Regions from separate parts of the Ravibacter arvi genome, predicted to be linked through region 2. Evidence: riboswitches for the same ligand, from Rfam matches in the RefSeq annotation. Region 2 holds a riboswitch; the other holds the start of a gene.

Region 1 (8,634 bases), on a different contig from region 2:
CCGTCGGGAAACTGGTACTCGGGAGAAATGACAAATGCCGGCGTTCCGGACGGGACCATGAGTGACGGTACCCCACGCGGTTATTCTTTCCTGCACATAGAAGGGAATCAGTATAAAATCGATTACAAGGTAGCCGGCAAGCCCGCCAGTTACCAGATAAGGATTCATGCACCCAAGGTGGTTCCGGCGGAAGGGAGGACTTCGGCTGCCATATACGCCAATTTTTTTATGGGAATGGCCGGGAACGCCGTACAATGCCGGATCGACAATGGCGCCTGGACAGAAATGGTCCATACCATAGAGCCTGATCCATATTACCTGCACCTGCAGCACCGGTACGACCATGCAGAAAGCTTGCTCTCCGGCAGAAGGCCCGGAACAGCGACAGATTGCATGCATTTGTGGAAATCCGGCATACCCGCCAACCTCGCGGAGGGTCCCCATGTAATAGAAGTAAAGGCTACCGACATGTTTGGGAGGACCTTTACTGAAAAGAAAATGCTTTGGGCCGAAAAGAGATAGGAGGTTTGTAGAATGGCTTCGCCGGTCACGGAGAAAATTCCTGGAATTTTGCTTGTTCACAGGCCGCTCATGTATTTTGGATGGCCGCTTATGCCCGTTTTACGGCAAAAACGGCTATATTTGAATACTTCCGTCTCTCGAGCGGAGGTTTCAAAGACTGAATTTTCACGATCAAAATCAGATATGGCGGTTATTAAAAAGGGCTTGGTTATCAGGAAAGTAAAGCACATCGGGATCAGCGGCGCATTTATTATGGCGTTGGGTGGAGCCGGCGTGCTGTTTACCGGATGTAATAAGGGAGGGAACCAGGAAGAAGAATACAGCTATGAGGAAGTGTCCTATACGAAAGGGGTAATCTCGCATATAAAAGAGGTAAAACCCGGGGAGTTTCAGATCACGGACGAAGAGAGTGTCCCGGCGTCGGATGCGAAAGCCATTGTCAGCTACCTGGATGGGCATACCGACACCCTGTCGGTGGAGACTTCCAAAGCTCTTATTGATAAGGAAATTGCTAATAGCGGCACTCAATACCACAGCAGTGGTCTGTCGAGCATGCTTCTCTATGGAGGGATGGGTTATATGCTTGGAAGCATGATGGGAAACAACCGCATCGCGCAGCAACGTGCTGCCTACCCCAATAACGCAGGTTTTTATGGGTCTCCTGCCGCTTATAACAAGGCGCAGGCCGCCCAGCAGGATGTAAGCGCATCCCGGTCGGTGAGAACCGTTAAATCGAGACCGACAAATAGTCGAAGCGGTTTCATGGGCGCGCGTGGCAGCCGGTCAAGCGGCGGATAGTCCTTTTTTACCACAGAGCTCACGGAGGGCACAGAGGTTTTCTCTGCATGAGTTTGCCGCTAAGGCTTTGTATTCCCGGCGCTCTCTGTGGTTTGTTATTTTACCACAGAGCTCACGGAGGGCACAGAGGTTTTTCTCTGCATGAGTTTGCTGCTAAGGCTTTGTGTTCCCGGCGCTCTCTGTGGTTTGTTTTTTTACCACAGAGCTCACGGAGGACACAGAGGTTTTTCTCTGCATGAGTTTGCCGCTAAGGCTTTGTGTTCCCGGCGCTCTCTGTGGTTTGTTATTTTACCACAGAGCTCACGGAGGGCACAGAGGTTTTCTCTGCATGAGTTTGTTGCTAAGGCTTTGTGTTCCCGGCGCTCTCTGTGGTTTGTTATTTTACCACAGAGCTCACGGGGGGCACAGAGGTTTTCTCTGCATGAGTTTGCCGCTATGGCTTTGTGTTCCCGGCGCTCTCTGTGGTTTATTTTTTGTTAGCTATGATAAAATTAAGATCTCTGTCACAATCGCCGGAAGGTTTTTTGAAAACACTGGGGTGGGACTGGATGTTGGGAACAGATACGCTCCCCTATGTAACCAGTGATGTGGTCTCTATCTCCGCGGAAACTGCAGAAAAATATTATGAAGGCGGAGAGCAGCTTTCTGAAATGCTTCGCGAAGCAGCCAAATATGCGGTGGACAACCATTTGTACCGGGAGATGGGTATTCCCGAGAACCTGGTAGATCTGGTCAGGTATTCCTGGGAAGACGAAAGGCACGTCCATCTGTACAGCCGGCTCGATTTGAGCTTCGACGCGAAGGAAAATCACGTAAAGCTCATTGAATGTAACGCTGATACTGCTACCTGTATCCCGGAAACTGCTATCGTCCAGTGGGCCCAGCTGAAATCAAACGGATTGGATGAAGACGGTCAGTTTAATACGCTGAACGAAGAATTAGTGGCTCGTTTTGAACACATCCGCGAGCTGAATAGCGACCTTACTCCTTCTATTCTTTTTTCCGCACTCCGCGATTATCCCGAAGATGACGCCAATGTCGGCGTGTTGATGGAAGCCGCAAAAGAAGCCGGGTTCGACGTCGCATTCGCCTATATCGATGAAGTCGATTTCTCCGAAACAGACGGTGTGTTTATGCATGACCCGTACAACGCGGCTTTCGTGCGGTTTGACTTCTGGTTCAAATTAATCCCCTGGGAGTTCATTGCAGGAGAGGAGAAGGAGTTGACACGAATTTTAACGTCTCTGGTAACTAAACGGAAACTGGTGGTGCTGAATCCGGCTTATACCCTTTTGTACCAGTCTAAATATTTGTTGAAAATACTGTGGGATTTGTATCCCTATCACCCGCTCCTGCTACAAACGGAAAGACATTCGATGCCGCACAAAAAATGTGTTTCGAAAGTTCTGTTTGGCAGGGAAGGAGCCAACATAAGTATCATCGAAAAGGGCGGCGATATTTTGGAATCGGTAGCCGGGGAGTACGGTAATCAGCCAAGGGTGTACCAGGAGTATTTTCCTTTTGAGACCGATACGGCCGGTTATACCTACCAGGCCGGCCTTTTCATCGTAAACGAAGCCTGCGCGCTTGGTTTTAGGCGCGGCGGTCAAATTCTTGATAATACTGCACAGTTCGTCGGACACATAATTGAGTAGTAGAAAAACTGCAGGTGACGAAGACTTTTTTTTAAACAAGGCGGGCCGGTACTCCGGCCCGCCTTGTTTTTGAGTGCGCGTTGAATTCCGATAACGTTACCGTTAATAAATTGTGTTCGCGCAAGAATGCAGTCTTCGTTCTTTCTGTAGTTTTATTTTTATTGTCACGATTACTAAGCCCGAAATAAAGCCTGTGAAAGAAATTCTTCTATCGACTGTATTGAGTATTACCTTGCTGAGCCCGGGTTGGGCCCGGCCGCTGCAGGGCGTATTGCCGGATTCGCTGCCTAAGGTTTTCAACGACGAAACAGATGTTCTTCATGCCCGCTACCGGCACCTTGCGCTGAATAGAAGCAAGGCACACCAGCTACCGGGCAATCTGGCGGCGTGGAAAGAACAGCGGAAGCGGCTGCGCGAAAATGTAATCGCTCGAACCGGTGTAAAGTTTTACGAGTCGCTGCCATTTAACCTGAAAGAGACAGGGAAATACCAGGGAAATGGTTACACCGTCAAAAATGTTTATTTCCAGACCCGGCCGGATGTCTACGCAACAGCAAATCTCTACGAACCCGAAGGTAAAGGTCCATTTCCTGCGGTGGTCATGATGATGGGACATTCCCGGGACGGCAAGCTGTATGAACCTTATCAGCTGGTAGGACAGTCGCTTGCCCGGGAAGGATATGTCGCGCTTTGCATCGATCCCTGGGGCGCCGGAGAGCGGGGTACTGTACACGGCGAGTTCGAGTATCATGGTGCAGCGCTGGGTGCATCGCTGCTCAATATCGGCGAAACGCTGATGGGGATGCAGTTGACCGATAATATACGAGCCGTGGATTTGCTGCGCTCATTGCCGAATGTGGACCGGGATAAAATCGGGGCAACCGGCGCAAGCGGCGGCGGTAATCAGACCATGTGGCTGGCAGCAATAGATGAACGGGTTAAAGCCGCAATGCCCGTGGTCAGTGTCGGCACTTTCGATTCATATATTATGGCACACAACTGTGTGTGTGAAGTGCTTCCGAAGGGACTGACTTTTACGGAAGAGTGGGGGGTATTGGGGTTGGTGGCGCCGAGGGCAATCAAGATGTGCAATCATAACCAGGAATCCAACCCGACTTTTTACCCGGCAGAAATGAAAAAAAGTCTTGCGAAAGCACAACCTGTTTTTGACTGGTATGGTGTTGGAAAGAACATCGGCTACGAGCTTTATGACCATCCCCACGGGTATTTTGCGGAGGACCGGGAGGCGCTTTTAGGCTGGATGGATTTCCATCTCAAGGGAAAAGGTGACGGCCGCCCGAGAAAAGAGCAGCAGGTATCCGCTCTGCCGGCCGGGCAACTTATGGTTTTTCAGGATGGGAAACGCGATCCCAAGGTTCAAAGTACCGAATCTTACAGTCGCTGGGCAGGGAGTGAGCTGAAGAAAAAGCTGATGGCGGAATCCGCTATCAATGCAGCCAAAAAGCGGTCTGATCTGTCGGCTCTGTTGGGGATTTCCGGAAAGCCGGCCATTGCCGTTTCTCAGAAAGCCGGTGAAACTGATGGTTGGAGCCGTGTCATACTGGAGACCGGGGATGAACGCCTGCTGCCCGTTCTGCTACGAAAGGGGAAAAACAAAGAATTCGTGGTGGTCGCACATGCCGAGGGAAAATCGGCGATACCCGCCTCTGGTCTGTCGTTACTCATGAAATCAGGGTCAGGGATTGCCGTAATCGATTTTTCCGGGACCGGGGAAGCGTTTTCAAAATCGTCCAATGGGTTCGATAACCTCAGCCGTCTGCATACCTATGGCCGCGCAGCGTTGTGGTTGGGCGGAACAGTAATGGGGAATTGGGCTGACGAGCTGGCTACGGTCGCGGATTGGCTGAGAAAAGAGCAAGGTGCTGCCGGCGTGTCATTTCACGGGTACAAGGAAGCCGGCCTCGCCGGAATTTTCCACGCAGCTACCGGCGGGAAGCTGAAGGAGGTACATACCTACGGAAGCCCGGCCAGCTATGTTTTTGATTCGGGGAAGGGGATAGAGCATTTTGGGGTGGGAGTTCACGTGCCGGGTATCCTCCAGTGGGGCGATCTTTCACTGGCGGCAGCACTAGGCCAATCTCCTGTATTCCTGCACAATCCGGTCACCCTCTCCGGAAGGGCACTTTCTTCTCCTGAAAAAGAGGAGGCTCAAAAAGAATATGCAGCGATGCGCACAAAGACGGGCGGCGGGGCAAAGGTCGTTATAGACTGATCGTCGTTATCTGTCGTTTATTAAAACTCCCGATGTCGCAACGACATCGGGAGTTTTTGTTTTCTCGCCGGTTCAAACCCCAAATAAAACTTGTTTCCTCCCGGATAACCTGTTTACTTTGTAGCGACTCAAAGGGGTGCCCAAAATAAACGGGCTGAGATCATACCCATACAACCTGATCCGGGTAGTGCCGGCGTAGGGACTGAGATCAATTGACAACAAAGCTCAATTTCTCAAAAGTATTATTGTTTAACCTAAGGATAGGTACGGCCCCTTGCCTGTTCGTTAACTTAGCTCATTTTTATGCGTAAAGTTGCGGCCTGTCTGATGTTCGTTTGCCTGATTGCGGGCAAACCACTTTTGGCCCAGAAAAATGTTTCCGGAAATGTTTCGGATGCAGAAACAAGACAGCCCCTGCCCGGGGCGACGGTAAAGGCCGGTCCGAGCCGGGGGACCACTACCGACGAGCGCGGCCGGTTTCACCTGAACAATCTCCTCCCCGATACGGAGACACTGGAAATCTCTTTTCTCGGGTTTTTGCCGGCCACCGTGCGGATTTCAGATCTGGAAAAATCCCCTGAAATTTTATTGAAACGGACCACTTTCACTGCCGATGAAGTCATTGTAAGCGCTACCCGGGTTTCGGATAAAACCGGGATGGCTTATACCAACGTTACAGCCGAGGCAATTCGCGGACAGAATCTTGGCCAGGATTTACCGGTTCTGCTGAATTTTACCCCCTCAATGGTTACTACCACCGACGCGGGCGCCGGGGTTGGATACACCGGTATGAGGATACGGGGCTCCGATGCCACGCGTATCAATATGACGATCAACGGTATTCCTTACAATGACCCTGAAAGCCAGGGCGCCTTCTTTGTCAACATGCCGGACTTCGCATCGTCCGTAAGCAGTATCCAGATACAAAGAGGCGTAGGAAGCTCCACCAACGGAGCGGGGGCTTTCGGGGCCACGGTAAATATCAACACCAACGAATTCCGGAGAGAAGCTTATGCAGAACTTGCCAATTCATACGGCTCTTTCAACACCTGGAAGAACACAGTCAAGGTGGGGAGTGGGTTGTTGAATGATAAATTTACAGTTGATGCGCGTCTGTCCAGAGTTAAATCGGACGGTTTTATAGATCGGGCAAGCTCCGATCTGAAATCATTTTACCTGTCGGGCGCTTATTACGGGAGGAAAAGCTACATCAGGGCCAACGTGTTTTCAGGGAAGGAACGCACTTACCAGGCGTGGAATGGCGTTCCCGAAGCCAAATACCGGAACAACCGGGAGGGTATTCTTGCCTTTATCGGCCGGAATGAGCTGAACGAACGTGACGCTCAAAACCTGTTGAATGCAAATCCCCGGACCTATAACCTGTACTGGTACGACAATGAAACCGACAACTATCAGCAGGACCAGTACCAGTTGCTTACTTCGCATACGCTTTCCAACCAGCTTACCCTTAACGTAAACGCGTTTTATGTAAGAGGCGCCGGTTATTACGAACAATATAAGGACAATGCCAAGCTCAGCAGCTACCTGTTGCCGCCGGTCGTGACGGGCAGTGACACCATCAAGCGAACGGACCTGATCCGCCAGCGCTGGCTGGACAATCACTATTATGGCACCACTTTCTCGCTCGACTACAACAATTTCAAAAAGCTGAACCTGAGCATCGGCGGCGGATGGAACCAGTTTGATAATGACCACTACGGAAAGGTAATCTGGGCCAGGTTTGCGAGTACAAGCGAATCAGGGTACAGGTACTATTCGGGGCGCGGGCTTAAAACAGATTTTAACCTGTACGCAAAAGCATATTATCAGCTAAGCACGGCCTTCAATGTGTACGGAGATTTGCAGTTCAGGTCGGTGGATTACACTGTGAACGGTACCGACAACGAGCTTTTAGAGCTGAATGTAGATACCCGGTCCCGTTTCTGGAACCCCAAAGTGGGTATTAACTACGATCTCGCCAATGGCGCCTCCGTCTATGCATCCTTCAGCGTCGGCAACCGCGAGCCAAACCGTAATGACTTTGTAGATGCCCGCCCGGGGGCAGTTCCCACCCATGAGACGTTGTACGATTGGGAGGCCGGGTACCGGGTCCGCTTAAACCGGGTTTCGTTGAATGCAAATGCCTACCTGATGGATTACCGCAATCAATTGGTGCTCACCGGCGCCGTAAATGATGTAGGAAGTTCGGTCCGGATGAACGTACCCAAAAGCTACCGTGCGGGAATTGAGTTGGAAGCCGGCTGGGCAATTACCAGCGACCTGAACTGGAACGCCAACGTTACCTGGAGCCAAAACAAGATCAATAACTTCACCGAGTACGTTCTGAACTATGAGACTTATGAACATGAAGCGGTTCATCACGGAAAAACGGATATTTCATTTTCTCCCAACGTGGTAACGGGCAGCCAGCTGCGTTACAAGCCTGCTTCGGGCTGGGAGCTGGCATTGCTTTCCAAATATGTCGGGAGTCAATACCTTGACAATACTTCTTCGGCAGACCGCCGGCTCGACGGCTACTTCACGAACGACCTCCGTCTTTCCTGGAAAGTAACGCCGAAGTGGGTCAAGTCGATTGAGGTGATCGGATTGATCAATAACCTGCTGAATACCAAATACGTTTCCAATGGGTATACTTACGGTTACCGTTCAGGAGCGGTACATACGCAGGAAGTGTTTTATTTCCCGCAGGCAGGCACCAACTTCCTTCTGGGTGTGAACCTGTCGTTTTAAGAAAGAAGTTTTTTGCGAAAACACCTTGTGCCGGAGATGACAAATAGATGTTGTCAGTGGAAGTCAATGGTAACCGGAGGCTACCGCCCGGACGGTCATCCTGTAGCGCATCTGCCGGATGGTCATCCTGAGAAAAAAGTTTTTTTGCGAAAACACCTTGTAACGGAGAAGACAAATAGATGTTGTCAATGGAAGTCTATGGTAGCCGGAGGCTACCACCCGGACGGTCATCCTGAGCGGAGCGCAGCGGAGTCGAAGGATCTCTTGTTGCTATAAAAAGCCCTCTGAAATGGATTGGGTGCAGGGAGATCCCTCCACTGCGGTCGGGATGACCCTCCGGTTGGTGCGGTGCCAAGCCTGTTGTTGTCAATGGTAGCGCATCTGCCGGATGGTCATCCTGAATGGAACGCAGTGGAACTGAAGGATCTCCTGTTGCTATAAAAAAGTCCTCTGAAATGGATTGGGTACTGGGACCGGGAGATCCCTCCACTGCGGTCGGGATGACCCTCCGGGTGGCGCACCCATCCGTAGTATTCAATGGTAGCGCATCTACCGGAGGGTCATCCTGAGCGGAATGTAGTGGAGCCGAAGGATCTCCTGTTGTTAGAAAAATCCTACTCAAAGGAACGGGTCCGGAGAGCGGGAGATTCCTCGGCTCCGCTCGAAATGACCCTC
Region 2 (8,634 bases):
TGAAGCGGTACGGCAACGGCTCAAAAAGGCGGGTTTTCGCTTTTATGATTTCCCCGCCAACCCTTACCTCGTTCGATAACCTTACTCCTTCGGAACCGCAATTTCAATATGGTGAATGCTGACTTCCGGCATTTCAACTTTACGACCCCAGCCGCATTCTATTGCCCTCATTTTACCTGTACGCGAAAATTCAATCTGTACAGGGATGCGAAATAAACCGTCCCGGCTTCCCGCGGATTCAATAATGGGATTGATTTTTTTCATGGAATCCTCGCTGGGCGCAGTAGGTCCTGTTTCCTCGCCGGTGTGCTGCTCAAAATGCCAGGAGCACCCGTCTATAGCGAGTTCGTTGACGAGGTAGGCGTTAGCGGTTTTGACGGCAATTTTGTGGTTTGAACAACCTGCGGACAGTCCCAGAATTGTTATGCCTAACAGTAAAAATTTCATCGGTATCAAAGAGTTTGGGCGCCGGGACTTGCCGGACCGCCGTACGATAAGTGCCGGGGCCGGCTGCTTCTGCGGCCTGGTTATCAAAAAAAAATGGTGATCTCCTTGTTGATCAGAATTTTATTCTAAATTAACGAGAGTTTTTCTGCATAAAAATAGTTGGAATCAGATCAGGTATTATAAAACTGCTGACTAATTGAATAGCAAACGTCGTGTCACCGAGGAAAACGACCGGTTTCTGCAACTGTGGCTTTTGTCACAGCAGGGAGACAATACTGCTTTTCGAAGCCTGGCGGATGGTCTTTATCGTACCCTCTTCAACTACGCCTTCAATTTTACCAGTGATCGCGAGTTTATTAAAGATACCATCCAGGAGCTGTTCATCACAATATGGGCTAAAAAACACCGCATTCATATGGAGGTGGTTGTGCTATATTTCCTGAAATCGCTACGCAATCAGCTCTGGCAGCATTTCCGGCGCCGCGGCAGCTCCGTCCATTTTTACGATATCAGTGAATACGCCGAACTGGAGGAAGAGGAAGGCAACATAGAGGAGATCATCGTAGCCGATGAGGTGTGGGCCGAAAATGAGCACAGGCTGCAGGCCGCCCTGAGGGAACTTCCCAAACGTCAGAAAGAGGTGGTCTTCCTCAAATATTATGAAGGCATGGACAACGACCGTATTGCACAGATTATGCAGGTCAACAAACAGTCGGTTGCCAACCTGCTTTTTAAGGCCATGCAGGTATTAAGAAGCCAGATGGCGGCCAGGGTTTGAAAAATGCGGAAAAGTTTTCCTATCTTTACGAATAACATCGCACGGGGTGCCTGAACTGCTACAAACAGTGATGTGCTGAGATAATACCCGTATAACCTGATCCGGATAATACCGGCGTAGGAATGCTGCCACTTAGCGTGACTTGTCACCTGTTTGTCTCGTTGCATACGCCTGTACTGGCGGTTCAATGAATCAAACATTTAGCAAGTATGTTACCGCAACAAAAAGAGTTCGGCCAACTTTCAGGCCATCTTCAGAACTGGCAAGGCCGCAGCGAATGGTTTTTTAACCGGGAGCACACGGATACCTATGAGCTTTGGTACGAGGGGCGCTATAAAAGAGCGGAAATCTTTCAGAAGAAAATTATTGGCAGCCTGGTCGGGAAAGACGAAAGGGTGAAAACACTGCTTGAATTCGGCTGTGGCACTACCCGTTTTACACGTTGGTGGAAGGAAATCGGTATTGAAGCTTCGGGAGGAGATATTTCCCCGCTCATGCTCGGGCAGGGAGTGAGGCTGTTCGATGGCAACCTGGTGCTGGCAGACGCGCATTTCATGCCCTTCAAAAATGATACTTTCGACGCGCTGGCCTTTATTACTACTTTTGAATATTACCGGGACCCGGTTCACGTTATCCGGGAAGCCGCACGGGTAGCCCGCCATGGCATTGTTTTCGGGATGATGAACCGCAATTCTCCAAAATTTGTGAGAAGACGGGTCCAGCAGTTTTTCGGTAAAAACCCGTTTTATGTCACGGCTACCTTTTATACGCCGCAGCAGTTGGTGGCGTTGGTAGAAAAAGCGCTGGCCGGCAGTCTTTACAAGATTGAATGGACCTGTACAGGGCTTCCCAAGTGGTTCCCGGTGCAGCAATGGGGGCTCCCCTATGGCGACTTTTTCGGGCTTTATGTGCGGTTGGAGAAATGAAAACGAACCAGCAACCCGGCAAAATAGACCGGGAAACCTTTCAGCATACCATCTGGAAAAAAGTAGGGCGGCACCGGCAGGAAGTAATCGCCGGTCCGCAATACGGGGTGGACGTTTCCGTGATCCGGTTGCCCGGGGGCGGTTTCATGGCGAGCGCCAGCGACCCGGCTTCACTGGTGCCGGGCCTTACCCTGGCTGAATCGGCCTGGCTGACCGTGCACCTGACTGCCAACGATCTCGCTACTACGGGACATCTGCCCATGTACGCCCAATTTGTGCTGAATCTGCCTGCGGAAATGAGCACTCCCGACTTTGAAGCTTACTGGACCATGGTACACGAGTACTGTGACGATCTTGGAGTGGCTATTACCGGCGGTCATACCGGAAAGGTGCAGGGACAGGCCTGTACATTTGTGGGTGGAGTAACGATGTCGCTGGTAGCCCCTGAAATTTTACTAAGCAAAAATATCCGCCCCGGCCAGTGCATAATCGTGACGAAAGGCTGCGCCTGGTCTGCTTCGGCTATTCTCGCAAAGGTGTTTCCCGAGACAGTAAAGATGCTTTTGGGCGTGCCGGAATGGGAGAAGGTGGGTGCCTCTTTTCAAGGGCTTTCCGTTGCAAAAGAGGCCGTAGCAGCCTTTCAGACCCGGCAGGTCAGCGCGATGCATGACGTCACGGAGGGCGGCGTTCTGGGCGCTGTTCATGAAATGTGCCTGGCGGGCGGCGTGGGCGCACTGGTCAACACAAGTGTGCTGCCGGTGAGTCAGGCGGTCAGTCGTATTGCCGGCCATTTCGGATTTGATCCGCACTGCAGCCTCGGTTCGGGCGCCCTGCTGATGGCCTGCAATCCCGAAGCAGCCGACACCGTGGTTGACACGCTCGGTACGCTGGAAATTCCTGCTTTTAAGATCGGACATTTTACCAACCGTTTACAGGGCGTAGCCTTATATGAAACCGACCCGGAACATCACCGGATTTTCCTCCCAGCGCAGTACGACGGGTATTGGAATGCCTATTCTGCGGCGCTATCACGTGGATGGAAGTAAGGTGTGAGGGATGAGGTGTGAGCTGTGAGCTGATGCCTACCCTCAACCCTCAAACCTCATACCTCACACCTCATACCTAAAAAACAATGAAAGGCATCTACCTTATTTTAAACCCCGCCAGTCCCCGGTTGTTAGCCGGTCTCGCGGCGGTGCTCGAAACCGGGACAATCGGTTTGGTGCAGATCTGGGATCATTGGCCGGAGGGCCTTGGCAAAGCCGGGCTGGTTTCGGAGATTCTTGCGTTATGCCGGTCGAAAGGTGTGCCGGTATTGGCCAACAATGATGTGAAACTATTGGAAGAATTTGCATTGGACGGAGTTCACCTGGACCACCTGCCCGGGGAACCGCTGGTTTCTTTCCGGAAAAAGCTTCCACCGAAAGCGATAATCGGGCTGACCCTTGGGAACGACCTGTCTGCGTTAACCGGCGCGGAAGCACATCAATTGGACTACGTGTCTTTTTGTTCGGTTTTCCCGTCCGGGTCGGCAGGAGTTTGTGAAATCGTTTCCCGCGAGACAATTTCAAAGGCCCGGTCATTCACCGAACTGCCCATTTTCCTGGCCGGCGGGATCAACGCAACCACAATTTCGAGCCTCCGGGGTCTGGCTTTTGACGGCGTGGCGGTGGTCTCGGGAATAATGGGAAGTGAAAACCCGGCCGCTGAAGCGTTAACTATTTACGGGGGGTTAGGTGTGAGGCGTGAGGCGTGAGGTGTAACCTCATACCTCATACCTCAAACCTCACCCCTCATACCTCAAACCTATCTCCCATGAAAACTTTTTTTGCCGATAAATTGTGTTGTCCTTTTGACCATGCGTCGTTGTCGCTGGCTGAGTTTGTCAAAAACCAGGCGGGTGATATTCTGGAGGGACTGCTGACCTGCCCGACCTGCAAGCGTTATTACCCGATTATTTACGGTATACCGGTTATGACGCCGGATACCTACCGTGAGAAAGCGCTCGAAGCGCCGGTTATGGCCCGTTGGCTGCCCGGTTACCGGGCAAATGGCTTTCAGCTTTTGGTGGACGAACCGGGAGTTGATGATTGAGGCTCGGGGGCCGGTTTCCGATTTCTGATGGTGCGGGTTCCCGGATCCTGGAAAAACTCCGTTATATTTAGCAGGTTGTTTCAGGAGAAGCGACCTTACACCACCTATGAAAGACATCGTTAGATCGGCATACCGGCATCCTTTGCTCGTCGGGGAGGACCTGGAACGCCTGGTAGCTGCGCACCACCGGTGTGAAGTTGAAAAAGGGAAAGTGCTGATACCGGAAGGGCAAGTAGCCGGAGAATATTACATCCTGCAATCGGGGCTGATCCGGGCGTTCGTTCACGACTATGAAGGCAGTGAAATTACCACCGAGTTTTTCGTTGCCGGCGAAATTGCGATTGTACCGGATTCCCTTTTCCAGCGAAGCCCTTCCAAAGAAACCCTGGTGGCCGCGACGAACTCGGTTTTGTGGAAAATTTCATTTGATGATTTTCAACTGCTGTTCCACCAGGTTCCGGGCTTCAGCGAATGGGGGCGTCTATGGTTCACCCAGCAGCTTTTTGCTATGAAGCAGCGGTCGCTCGAAATGATTACGGCCAAGGCCACCGACCGTTATCTGCGGCTGGTGACGGAGAAACCGCAAATTATCCAGCATGTGCCGCTCAAGCAAATAGCGTCGTTTTTAGGCATTACAGATACTTCCCTGAGCAGAATCAGGAAAGAAATCTCCCAGTAGGCGGTGCGGTCGTTTACGCTGCAGCAGTCACGGTGTTGAACCTCAGAGGCTTTGGTAATTTCCCGGTATTAAATTTTGTTTTCTTGTCATTTGGCAAGTGATTCAATGTGGGTGCAGGGGTAACTTTGACTGGTTATAACCGGGGCCACATCCTGGATTACGTCACATACGGACCATTTAATATCAGCACAATATGGAAAACAGGCCAGTAGTCTGGTTCGAAATCTATGTCGATGACATGGAAAGAGCCACGAGCTTTTATGAGAAAGTATTGAATGTAAAACTTACACAAATGTCGGATCCGACGGACCAGGACGAATCGATGATCATGCGCGGCTTCCCGGCCAGTATGGAAAGCCACGGATCGGGCGGCGCGCTCGTAAAAGTGGAGTGGCTGAAAGCAGGCGGGAACAGCAGCGTGGTGTATTTTGAATGCGAGGATTGCGCAGTTGAAGAAAGCAGGGTGGTTGCTGCGGGCGGTAAGGTCCAGCAATCGAAAATGTCGCTGGGAGAATTTGGCTTTTGCACCATCTTTACCGATACGGAAGGGAATATGGTCGGCTTACACTCGATGAAATAAAAGCGTTAACTATTAAACAAAAAAAAGATGCCTAAGATTAATCCATATCTCAATTTTGACGGACAGGCCGAAGCGGCCTTCAACTTCTACAAGTCGGTTTTTGGCGGCGAATTTCTGGGGGGTATTCACCGTATGGGAGATGCGCCCGGCACGGAGAGCCTTTCGGAAGACGAAAAAAATCGTGTGATGCATATTGCGCTGCCTATTGGGAATGACCTGCTCATGGCTTCCGATATCATACCTTCTATGGGCCATGTTCTGAAAGTGGGAAATAACAATTACGTTTCGATTTTCCCGGACTCCCGCGAGGAGGCCGACCGCCTTTTCAATGGCTTGTCAGCCGGCGGAACCGTGGAAATGCCTTTGGCTGACCAGTTTTGGGGCGATTACTACGGAAGCTTTACCGACAAATTCGGCATCGGGTGGATGGTGAATTTCACCGCCCCGAGATAATCGCCGGCACATTTTTTTGTCCGGCTTAGGCGCCATCTGATAAAACTGACTATTCAATGAGCAAGAAAATCACAGTAGAAGCGGTTATTCAAGCCGAACCTGAAAAGGCATGGAACTATTACAATTCACCCGAACATATCACGAAGTGGAATTTTGCTTCGGATGACTGGCAATGTCCGCGAGCTGAAAATGACCTGCGGCCGGGTGGCAAATACGCGGCTCGTATGGAAGCGAAGGATGGAAGTTTCGGGTTCGATTTTGAAGCGGTGTACGACAAGGTGGAAGACGGAAAATCGTTTCAATACACTATGCCCGACGGCCGGGTAGTAAACGCGGAGTTTAAAGACCTGGACGGCAAAACCGGTGTGACGGTTACATTCGACGCCGAGGATCAGAATGACCCGGAAATGCAGAGGGCCGGATGGCAGGCAATTCTCGATAATTACCGGAAGTACACAGAGAATAATTGACCCGACGGATTTGAACTAATCGTCCCGGGTCCGGGGTTGTTGATGTTAAAATGCCTCCAACCTCCTATCAAAGTGCGCGGGGGCTATTGCATAAAAATGTCAAAAACAGAACAACTCAGGCAATCGGTCCTGCGGAGTGTACAGATGGTACGTTACGCGGTCCCCCTCCGGGAGGGCGGTTCGCTGCCCGCCATTGCAGAGGGAGACGACGGGTTCGACTATGTAATCAAGTTTAAGGGTGCGGGCCAGGGAACCCGGGCGCTCATCGCCGAGCTGATCGGAGGGGAACTGGCCCGTGCTGCCGGCCTGAAGGTTCCCGAACTGGTTTTTGCCGAAGTAGACGAAGTCTTCGGACGTACCGAGCCGGACGAGGAGATTCAGGATTTACTGCAGGCAAGTACTGGTATCAACCTGGCCCTGCATTACCTGAGCGGCGCATTTACTTTTGATCCCGTGGTGACTGACGTGGATGCCGACCTGGCATCGCGGATCGTATGGCTCGACGCCTTCCTCATGAATGTAGACCGTACCCGCCGCAACACCAATCTGCTGGTTTGGCACAAGGAGTTGTGGCTGATTGACCATGGGGCCGCCTTGTATTTCCATCACAACGACGACCATTATAGCGCTTATATTGACCGGCCCTTTGCGCAGATCAAGGACCACGTGCTGCTGCGGCGCGCCCGCCGGCTGGAGGACGCCAATGTACATATGAAAACCCTGCTTACCCGGCAGGTTATCACGTCGGTCGTAGCGCAGGTGCCGGACGCATGGCTGGACAATCATGGTGCACCTTTTGACGACCAGCGCCAAGCTTATGTAGATTTCCTTTGCGGGCGACTGGATAAGTCCGATGTATTTGTAAAAACCGCGGAAGATGCAAGGAATGTACTTGTTTGAATACGCGGTGCTTCGCGTTGTGCCCAAGGTAGAGCGGGAAGAATTTATGAATATTGGCGTAGTACTGTTCTGCAAGGAGCTACAATTCCTGGAGGTGAGGTTTGAGCTTGATAACCAGAGACTTCAGACCTTCTGCGTCGACCTTGACCTGCAGGAACTGGCGGCCTATTGTCGCTCTTTTGCCTCAATCTGCCGCGGCGACAAGAAGGGCGGCGAGCTGGAATCGCTCCCGGCGGCATCCAGGTTCAGGTGGTTGACAGCCAAAAGAAGTACCGTACTGCAGGCTTCTGCCGTTCATCCGGGCCTCAGCCCTGACCCGGCAGAAGCGCTTCAGCACCTGGTGAACAAGCTGGTGCTTTGAGCCGTTACAGTTCGCTCATAAGGCGGACGATCTCCATTAAAGCGTGGGTGACCTCTTCCGTTGCGTCTGGAAGATATCGGTTGGCATTGACCGCAAAACAGAGGCGAAGCCCGCTCCGGGTATTGATATAGCCTGCATAGGTACGGGTTCCTTCGAATGAGCCGCTTTTGGCGCGAACGTTTAGCCGGTTCCCGAAGCGGCGGCTTCGTACCGTACCCGCTTCGCCCGCAATCGGGATTCCCTCGTAAAAGGTGCCAAATGACTTGAATTGCGATGCCTTTTGCAGTATTTCGGTAAGGTTATCAGGGCTCAGCAGCGCAGCCCGCGCCAAGCCGCTGCCATCTTTGAATATAACCCCGCCCGTATTGACTCCTTTCAATGCCCAAAAGGAAGTTAATGACTCCGCTGCGGTCGCGAAATCCGGTTTCCCGGCAAGCTTGAGGGCCATTGTTTTGAACATGGCATCGGCGTATATATTTACGCTCCACCAGTTGGTTTCCCTGCAAAGCTGTGACAATGGGGGAGACTGGTAGGTATGCAGCAGTTTTTTTGTACCGGGTTCCGTTTCAATGCCGGCAGTTTCGGGTTGGCCCGAGACGGGGAGACCCTTCCCGGTGAGAAAATCAGAAAAGTAGCCTGCCAGTACCCGCGCAGGATTAAGCAAGGCACCGCGTACCGCCACTTCTTTCCGGCCTCTGGGTACCGAGCCTTCCACTCTTAATATTTTTTCTGCTACCAGGGGGAAAATACGGGCGTCGGTCCCGGACCCTGTCGGTCCCGTTGTTACGCTGTTGACCAGTTTAAATCCGGGAGTTACCGGTTCCGACCGTATCAACAGGGCCGGGGCTCCGGCTTTCGCGTCCGGCCGGAAGATAATCCGCAATACATTTTCATTCCAGTTGAGCCCGGTCACGCCTGCGCCGTAGGCATAGCCGATATCTTTCAG

The links. A riboswitch is a leader RNA that binds a small molecule or an ion and turns the genes downstream of it on or off. The one in region 2 is predicted to bind thiamine pyrophosphate.
Region 1: it holds a riboswitch for thiamine pyrophosphate, as region 2 does, so the genes downstream of both, ABD852_RS20830 (TonB-dependent receptor) here and ABD852_RS11425 (class I SAM-dependent methyltransferase) in region 2, are expected to answer to the same signal.

The regions. Positions count from the first base shown of each region.
Region 1 is NZ_BAABEY010000036.1:262,156-270,789, forward strand. It holds gene ABD852_RS20810 (calcineurin-like phosphoesterase C-terminal domain-containing protein) at 1-522, shown strand, start outside; gene ABD852_RS20815 (Cj0371 family chemotaxis-regulating polar lipoprotein) at 706-1,320, shown strand; gene ABD852_RS20820 (glutathionylspermidine synthase family protein) at 1,803-2,975, shown strand; gene ABD852_RS20825 (dienelactone hydrolase family protein) at 3,169-5,208, shown strand; TPP riboswitch at 5,331-5,427, shown strand; gene ABD852_RS20830 (TonB-dependent receptor) at 5,512-7,959, shown strand; gene ABD852_RS20835 (hypothetical protein) at 7,996-8,235, shown strand; gene ABD852_RS20840 (hypothetical protein) at 8,361-8,528, shown strand; gene ABD852_RS20845 (hypothetical protein) at 8,497-8,634, shown strand, end outside.
Region 2 is NZ_BAABEY010000021.1:33,284-41,917, reverse strand. It holds gene ABD852_RS11440 (class I SAM-dependent methyltransferase) at 1-79, shown strand, start outside; gene ABD852_RS11435 (hypothetical protein) at 82-447, opposite strand; gene ABD852_RS11430 (RNA polymerase sigma factor) at 644-1,225, shown strand; TPP riboswitch at 1,258-1,365, shown strand; gene ABD852_RS11425 (class I SAM-dependent methyltransferase) at 1,435-2,151, shown strand; gene ABD852_RS11420 (AIR synthase-related protein) at 2,148-3,197, shown strand; gene ABD852_RS11415 (thiamine phosphate synthase) at 3,284-3,907, shown strand; gene ABD852_RS11410 (Trm112 family protein) at 3,967-4,245, shown strand; gene ABD852_RS11405 (Crp/Fnr family transcriptional regulator) at 4,352-4,924, shown strand; gene ABD852_RS11400 (VOC family protein) at 5,118-5,504, shown strand; gene ABD852_RS11395 (VOC family protein) at 5,532-5,957, shown strand; gene ABD852_RS11390 (SRPBCC family protein) at 6,014-6,427, shown strand; gene ABD852_RS11385 (HipA family kinase) at 6,524-7,327, shown strand; gene ABD852_RS11380 (DUF3037 domain-containing protein) at 7,305-7,688, shown strand; gene dacB (D-alanyl-D-alanine carboxypeptidase/D-alanyl-D-alanine endopeptidase) at 7,693-8,634, opposite strand, start outside.